Regions from separate parts of the Desulfosporosinus sp. genome, predicted to be linked through region 1. Evidence: riboswitches for the same ligand, from Rfam matches in the RefSeq annotation. Region 1 holds a riboswitch; the other holds the start of a gene.
The links. Region 1 has a riboswitch for cyclic di-AMP ahead of HGJ98_RS05275 (C40 family peptidase). Riboswitches for the same ligand answer to the same signal wherever they lie in the genome.
Positions count from the first base shown of each region.

Region 2: it holds a riboswitch for cyclic di-AMP, as region 1 does, so the genes downstream of both, eam (glutamate 2,3-aminomutase) here and HGJ98_RS05275 (C40 family peptidase) in region 1, are expected to answer to the same signal.

Region 1 covers NZ_JABZFS010000022.1:4,111-8,391, reverse strand. The annotation lists gene uvrC (excinuclease ABC subunit UvrC) at 1-1,101, shown strand, start outside; gene HGJ98_RS05280 (hypothetical protein) at 1,248-1,439, opposite strand; gene HGJ98_RS05275 (C40 family peptidase) at 1,468-2,265, opposite strand; cyclic di-AMP (ydaO/yuaA leader) riboswitch at 2,270-2,410, opposite strand; gene HGJ98_RS05270 (PFL family protein) at 2,799-4,166, opposite strand; gene HGJ98_RS05265 (ACT domain-containing protein) at 4,235-4,281, opposite strand, start outside.
Region 2 covers NZ_JABZFS010000077.1:32,150-36,430, reverse strand. The annotation lists gene HGJ98_RS18485 (TIGR01212 family radical SAM protein) at 72-989, shown strand; gene HGJ98_RS18480 (hypothetical protein) at 1,027-1,212, opposite strand; gene eam (glutamate 2,3-aminomutase) at 1,253-2,503, opposite strand; cyclic di-AMP (ydaO/yuaA leader) riboswitch at 2,650-2,777, opposite strand; gene HGJ98_RS18470 (TrkA C-terminal domain-containing protein) at 2,903-3,511, shown strand; gene acpS (holo-ACP synthase) at 3,517-3,873, shown strand; gene HGJ98_RS18460 (NAD(P)H-hydrate dehydratase) at 3,897-4,281, shown strand, end outside.

The sequences.
Region 1 (4,281 bases):
CTTGGAGAAAAGCAAAACATCACACTCAATGATTTCATTGACCGTGATGTGCTGGGGTACGCAATAACTACTGATCAGATGTGCATTCAAATTTTTTATTTACGTCAAGGTAAATTACTGGCCCGAGATAGCTTTATCTTCCCTTATTATGAAGACCCAGAGGAGGCTTTCATTTCTTTTGTTGCTCAATTCTATATCGAACGTGCAGTATGGCCCAAGGAGATTTTGCTTCCGTCTATCGAGTCTCTAGTCTTATCCAAGCTATTTCCAATTAACGTACCACTGAAAGGCAAGAAGCGAGAATTGATCCAGATGGCAATGACTAATGCCCAGACCACCCTTCACGACCAAATTACCCTTGAGGTAAACCAACAAAATGATAACCATCAAGCTTTAGCAACACTTGGGGAACTCTTAGGGATCCCATGTCCCAGCCGCATAGAAGCTTTTGATATTTCAAACATTGCAGGGACTCATACCGTTGCCGGTATGGTACAATTCGTCGAAGGTAAACCTCAGCGCAGAGGATATCGTAAGTTTAAAATACAACCGATGGAGACATTTGATGATACTGCTGCCATGAAACAAGTTGTTCGGCGCAGATATGCAAGGCTAGTTTCGGAGAAAGAACTTCTTCCAAATCTAATTTTAGTTGACGGTGGTAAGGGGCAAATCAAAGCAGCTTTAATGGCTTTAAAGGAATTAAACCTAGTAATTCCAGTTGCTGGAATGGTTAAAAATGACCGTCATCAAACTCATGGGCTTATCGATCAGTCTGGGACTCAGGTCCCTTTAACTAGAAACCATCCTACATTCTTTCTGCTCAATAGAATTCAGGACGAAGTCCATCGTTTTGCCATTACCTTTCATAGACAACAGCGGGCAAAAAATATGACCCTCTCTGCCCTTGATAACATCTCAGGTATCGGACCAAAACGCAAACAGAGCCTATTACGTCACTTTTCATCCCTTGAGGACATTCAGCAAGCAAGTATTGAGGAGCTTCAAGCAGCCGGACTGCCTCAAAACGCTGCTACGACCATCCATGAATACTTTTGTACAAATTCTTTAAAGGAAGACCATAAGGGGGGACTCCGTTGATCCTAAACTACCGAGTGGAATTATGTCGTAAGTGTTACTTCAAACGAACTCGCAATTGCTCATTAACGGATTATTATATTCATAATTCGTCATACTCCATAACTAAACCAGGCGGCGAATGTATAAAATTCAAACCAATCCCCTGGTTACCGCTGCCCTGAAAATAAGTTTAGGTTAATGTCATCCTGAGCGATAGCGAAGAATCTAGATCCTTCAGTCGTGCCTCCTTCAGGATGACACTGCCCTTGAGTTGCTGCCGCAAAGCGACATAGGGGTCTGATAGTAACAAAAAGTACAGCAAGAACTCTAAAAAGTCCATGCTGTACTTTTTTCTTCAAATAGGTTCAGCCATAATAAATACCCGTCCTAGTTAACGCGACGAGCGCCAAGATAACGATTTGCATAATAGCTATCACTAAGGCTTGTAGTACGAACGCCGCTATTGGATGCATGAATAAATTTACCACCGCCGACATAAATGCCAACGTGTGACGCTCCCTTAGCATAGGTCGTAAAGAATACTAAATCACCTGTTTGTAGTTGGTCCTTCTTAACACTTGACCCCACATTAAATTGCTCTTGAGATGTCCTCGGCAAGGAAATACCTGAGCCCTTAAAGACATATTGAGTATATCCCGAACAATCAAAGCCTCTCTTGCTGGTTCCTCCATAGACGTAAGCTACACCTTGAAGGCTTTGAGCATTATCTACAAGGGTAGAGCTGCTTGAACGAGATATTTGTGGCTTTGGTGTGGGAGTGGCTTTTGCCTTTGGCTTGGGTGCAACTGCAGTTGCGACTTGAATTGGTTTTGTAATGCTCTTAGTAGGTTGTTCTTTTTTCTGGGTTTGGACCTTTATTGTAGGTTCAGCTACTATTTTTGCAACAGCGACTGGATTTGGAACTGATTCTTCAGGTGTGGCTGTATTTTCCACACTTATCTTCGTTTCTACAGGGTTAGGGATCCATTGCATTTGCTTGCGCACCGTTTGAGTATAAGTTTCCTTGGCCGAAATAGTAGAAGCTGTCAGCAAAGGCTTCAACGCGGTCTCACTTTTTGTTGAATTAATCTCATTTGAAGCTAATGCCGGTAAGCTACTAGCTAAAAGCAGGCCTGCTAAAGAAACGCTTCCCAACCACTTTCGTGTAGATGAGAAAACTACCAAGGATTTGTCCACCTTTCTTAGCTTACGAGGTTAGTTGACGGATTCGGGCAGTAGGTGTTAGCCCTACACGTGAAAGGCAACGTGATTCACCCCAAAATAATCCCCCGCTCCAAAGGATAGGCTTTGGATTCAGCTCTTACTATAAATAATAATATTCGAGACAAACAGAAAATGTCCTGCATTTTAGTTAAGGTAATTAATCCCTTTATATAAGAAAATCCCCATTTTTACGAGGATTATCACACCTAAAATCCTTCTAGGGGTAAGAACCTGCACCCTCTTTTATATTGCTATGGGGTTGTCCACTCAAAACCCCTATAACAGTGTATCCTTATTTGGACGATACATTCATCCATTATATTCCTCAGAGACCATTTCTATCCTCTTCTTGATGTCCAAAGCCACAGCATTAGGCTCCATTTATCTCATAAAGTTATAAGTATTAAATTGGCATTCATATAGAGGTGGCCGGTTAAATAATAAAAAAGACCTCCTTAAAAAGAGGTCTTTTCCCTAAATCACAATAAAATTGATTAGTTTGTGAGACTGATAATCGGCGCTGGTATTCGCCCTCCACGGCGAACAAACATGTTTGAAGAATAGGGATGGATGGCAATGACTGGTGCTCCTCCTAAAAGCCCTCCGAATTCTACCCGATCTCCAGCCTTCTTACCGATTGCAGGGATCACTCGAACGGCAGTTGTTTTCTTATTAATCATCCCTATTGCTGCTTCATCCGCAATGATAGCCGAAATCGTTTCTGAACTTACGTCACCTGGCAAGGCAATCATATCTAGACCAACAGAACAAACACAAGTCATGGCTTCCAACTTATCCAGGGTCAATGCTCCTTCTTCGACAGCCCTTACCATTCCTGCATCCTCTGAAACAGGAATAAAAGCTCCACTCAACCCTCCAACATGAGACGAAGCCATCGCTCCTCCCTTTTTAACGGCATCATTGAGTAAAGCCAAGGCTGCTGTAGTACCATGTGTACCGCATCGTTCAAGTCCCATATTCTCAAGTATTTCGGCAACACTGTCTCCTATAGCAGGTGTTGGTGCCAAGGAAAGGTCTACAATTCCGAAAGGAACACTTAAGGACTTCGAGGCAGCACGCCCTATTAACTCACCCATACGGGTTATTTTGAAAGAGGTTTGTTTAATCAGATTAGAAAGCTCGCTAAAATCTGCTTCTGGATATTCTTTGACAACCTTTGCTACAACTCCTGGCCCACTTACACCGACATTGATAACACAATCCGGTTCTCCTACGCCGTGAAAAGCCCCTGCCATGAAAGGATTATCCTCTGGTGCATTACAGAAGACCACTAGTTTTGCAGCCGCTATACCATCACTGTCTGCAGTAAGTTGTGCCGATTCTAGAATCACTTTACCCATTTTAAGAACTGCATCCATGTTGATTCCTGCTTTAGTAGATCCAATATTCACGGACGAACAAACAAATTCCGTTTCACTTAGAGCTTGTGGGATAGAGTCAATAAGTGCCCTATCTCCTGCCGTAAATCCTTTTTGAACCAGGGAAGAAAAACCACCGATAAAATTAATGCCAATCTCACGAGCAGCCTTATTTAACACCTTAGCGATCCGCACCATTTCTTCTGAGTTCATTTGTGCAGCGGCAATCGCTATAGGAGTAACTGAAACTCGTTTATTAATAATAGGAATCCCATAACGAGCTGAAATTTGCTCACCTACGGTCACTAAACGCCCTGCATTTTTGGTGATTTTGTCGTAGATATTCTTTTCCATTTTAGCAATATCTTCTGAGCTGCAATCAAGCAGACTGATCCCCATGGTAATGGTTCGAATATCAAGGTTTTCCTTATGTATCATATTAATCGTTTGTTGTATTTCTTCTTGTGCGAACGTAATAGTCATGATGCCCTCCACTATTCCTTTCTTAAATACTTCTTGAGTATCTTTAGAAATTACTTCTGGATTTCAACTTAGATACGATGCATAAAGGTAAATATGTCCTCGTGTTGAACCTTTA
Region 2 (4,281 bases), on a different contig from region 1:
TGACTCAACCTTGCAATACCCACTCTATATGGTAATATTATCTCTGTAACTACAAAGAATGGATGCAAATTATGCAAAAGAAACGATATCATACATTTAATGAACACCTGCGTTACCGATTTGGAGAGAAAGTCTTTAAGGTCTCCTTAGATGCTGGATTTACTTGCCCGAATCGTGATGGAAGGTTGGGCTGGAGCGGGTGCGTCTATTGCAGCGAGCGGGGATCGGGGGACTTTGCCGGGGATCAGAGGTTATCCCTGCATGATCAATTTAATCAAGTAGCCGAACGGATGAAGAAAAAATGGCCTAGTGCTAAATATCTAGCTTATTTTCAAGCTTATACCAATACCTATGCCTCGGTACATAGGTTACGTGAGGTTTATGAAAAGGCATTGACTGAGGAGAACGTGATTGGGTTATCCATATCAACAAGGCCGGACTGCTTGCCTGAGGATGTGCTGGATTACCTAGAAGAACTAAATCAGCGGACCTATTTATGGGTAGAGCTAGGCTTGCAAAGTAAACATGATCGAACCATGGATTGGATCAAAAGAGGGCATAATTATTCTCAGTTCCTCGAGGGACTTGATCAATTACGGTCCAGAGGAATACGGGTTTGTGCTCATATAATTCTGGGGTTACCAGGCGAATCAAAAGCAGAGATGTTGGAAACAGCACAGGCAGTGGCCAGTCTACCGATTCAGGGAATTAAACTTCATTTGTTGCATGTGCTACGAGGAACCCCCTTAGCAAAAATGTATGAGCAGAAGCCTTTTGAACTCATGACGAAGGAAGACTATGTCTCCTTAGTCGTTGATATTCTGGAAATCCTACCACCAGAGATGGTGATTCATCGGTTGACAGGAGATGGTCCTCCAGAGGATCTTATTGGGCCCCTTTGGAGCAGAAAAAAGTGGGAGGTCCTTAATGCCATTGATGCAGAGTTAGAACGACGGGACACATGGCAAGGAAAATGGGCAAAAAAATAGCGATCCTAAGGATCGCTAAATAGAGAAGGAGAAGAAGTCATGGCCTAAGGATAGGCCGTGGAGACATTGTTTGAGACATGGGTATACTATAATAGTCGTTTTTAGTGTTAGGTTGGGTCGGCAGAGGTTTGAAGCCCGGTGCTAAATTCAAGTAACGCTTGATATCTGAATTTGTTTGAATAATCCGTTGTGCAATTTGGTCATTATTAAGACGTTCCTTCATATCGCACTCTCCTCCTAGATAACGTTTGAATCATCCTGATTTACGGTGTTTCGTACTGGACAAGCTTTCCTTCCCAAGTACGCAAAACTGCTTTGTTTTCATTAAGGTCCATAAGGTATTGGGGTAATATGGGTGTCTTGCCTCCGCCCTTAGGGGCATTAATAATATAGGTTGGCACAGCAAGTCCAGAAGTATACCCTCGCAATTGATCCATTACGGCAAGTCCATCTTGAATGCGAGGAACAAAATGACGTGTACCCTTAACATTTTTAGCATGAAATATATAGTAAGGACGAACCCTGATTTTAAGGAGCTCCTGATTAAGCTTCTTCATAACCTCTGGTTGATGATTTATTCCTTTGAGTAAAACTGCTTGATTCCCTAAAACCACTCCGGCTGAAATTAGTCTGTCAGCCGCTTTTTTGGCGTCTTCAGTGACTTCTTTGGGGTGATTGAATTGTGTATTAATATAGAGCGGCGGATATTTTGCAAGTATTGAGCATAATTCATCCGTAATGCGCATTGGCAGAGTTACGGGGGCCCTTGTCCCAAGCCGTTTGATTTCAACGTGAGGAATAGCGTGGAGTTCTCCAAGCAGCCAATCTAGGGTTAGATCACTTAGCAGTAAGGCATCTCCTCCGGTTACTAAGACGTCTCGAATCTCAGGGTTTGCTCGAATATAATCGAGTGCAGCCTTAAGCTGAGTTCGTGGTGTATGGGTATCGGTTTCTCCGATATTACGCCTGCGCTGGCAGTGTCGGCAGTACATAGCACACATATTAGTGACGTTGATAATTAAGCGGTCAGGGTATCGCCTTGTAATGCCAGGAGCAGGAGACGTGATACCTTCTCCCATAGGGTCTTCTTCTCCAAAGTCTTCGTCAAGTTCAGCTATAGTAGGCAATCCTTGCAGTCGTATTGGATCCAAGGAATCCGTATCACTCATCAAACTTAAATAATAAGGGGATACGGCCCAACGAAATGTTTTACCAACACGTTCAATTTCTTCACATTGATCTGAGGTTAAGCCAGGAAGCAGAGCAATCAAGGCATCGGGGTCTGTAATTCTATTGGCCATTTGCCAGTGCCAATTTTCCCAGTCTTCAAGTGTTGCACCAAAGTAGCTTAGTATATTTGCACGACGGGATTCGTAGACTTTCGAAAGGGATAGCCCGGTTGGAATGGTTCTGGAATTATTTATATAAGGTGTAACCATTTGTTTAAGCTCAACTGCTCGCTTTAGTGCGAATTGTCGAAAGGTATTCGAACGTTCTTGAAGTTCGACAGCCATATATATCCCTCCTTAATTGTTTCCAAAGTAAATTTGCTCCATTATGCTTGCTTTTTTGTAGTTAGTAGGAGTGGTCAAGTAGTTTTTGAAAACAAAAAAGAACCAATCTAAAGTGTCGGTTCCCAAAGAAAAACGTAAAACATCACGCTTCCGTGTTTCAACGCTTACGAGGTTAGCTGTCGGGTTAGAGCTGAAACTGCTCTTCGCCATCTGGCGATTCACCCCTAAAAGTGGTTCCCCCGTTTTCCTTTTGGAAATTCAGCTAGCATAAGGATTTTATTTTTACTAACAACCTTATACTAACATAAGAGTTGTTACCTGTCAAGAGCATGATGTCACTTAGATTTGGCTATGTTATAATAGTATGGAATTCTCGATATAGATAAGGGGTTGGATTGGTTGGAAAAGGCTCGGTATCAGGAAATTGCTCTTGATATAGCTCACGCCATCATGATGGGAGAATATCATGAGGGGGTTAAAATTCATGGTCGTTCGACGTTAGCGGGGCGGTATAACGTATCTCCAGAAACTATTCGCCGGGCTATTGCAGTTTTGCAAAATGTCGGTGTGGTTATGGTAAGCCAAGGCATAGGTATAACTGTAACGTCAAAAGCCATGGCAGAAAAGTTTGTTAAGTCCTTTGATCAAAAAGGAGAAATTCAAGTCTTTGTTGAAGATCTTAAAAAGCTTATGGATCAAAGGCGCGAAACGGATCTAAAGATTGAAAGTCATCTTAACAAGTTTCTAGGTTACACTGATAGGTTAATGTCTCGTTGGTTGGATGTCGGCGAAATTGAAATAGGGAAGACCTCTCCCGCTATTGGCAAAACGTTGCGGGAATTAAAGGTTCGAGAGCGTACTGGGGCAACGATTGTTGCAGTGGTAAGAGATGGGTTAGAACAGTTTTCACCGGACGCTAGTCTTGTCCTTCGTGGGGAAGATGTCTTACTAGTAGCAGGCTCTGCAGAGGGGCAACAGAAATTAAGGTCTATTCTTTTGGTGGGGTAAGCAAAATGCATCCAGGGATTGATATTATTGAGATACAACGAGTGGAACAGGCCTTTAGACGCCAACCTAGACTATCTGAGCGTCTTTTCACTGCGCGAGAGCTAGAGGCTTTGGCCGGAAAAAGTATTCAAAGTTATGCAGCCCGTTTCGCCGGTAAAGAAGCGATTCTGAAAACATTGGGGGCAGGTTTACGTGGGGTATCCTGGCACGATATAGAAATTTTGAGTGATCTTAGTGGAGAGCCGTTAGTTTATCTCAGCTCGATTGCTATGGATCGGGTTCGTGCTAGGGGTGGATCCCTAGTCCGAGTAAGTTTATCCCACAATCGAACCCAGGCCATGGCGTTTGCAATTCTGTCTTAAACTATTGAACTGAGGTGGAGAAAGTGCGTGTGGTCAATGCAGAACAGATGCGGCAAATTGAAGAAAAAGCCATTCATCATTATGGTATTCCAAGTTTGCTCCTTATGGAAAATGCAGCCTGGGCAGTCGTCGAAGAAATACGGCGTTGTCTCCCTAAAATAGGAAAAGAAGGATTAAGTGGTAGGAAGGCAGTTGTTCTAGTCGGGAAGGGAAATAACGGCGGAGATGGGTTGGCTGTTGCTCGGCATTTAGTACTTCAGGGTATGGATGTGACGGTCTTAGTATTTGCTCCACTAGAGGAACTAAAAGGGGATGCTGCTTTAAACTTAAGGCTTTTTCACGGTACCATTGGTAAACTGTTTGTCATCGAAGGGGAAAAGCAACGTCGTTTAACACGTTTAGCTTTAG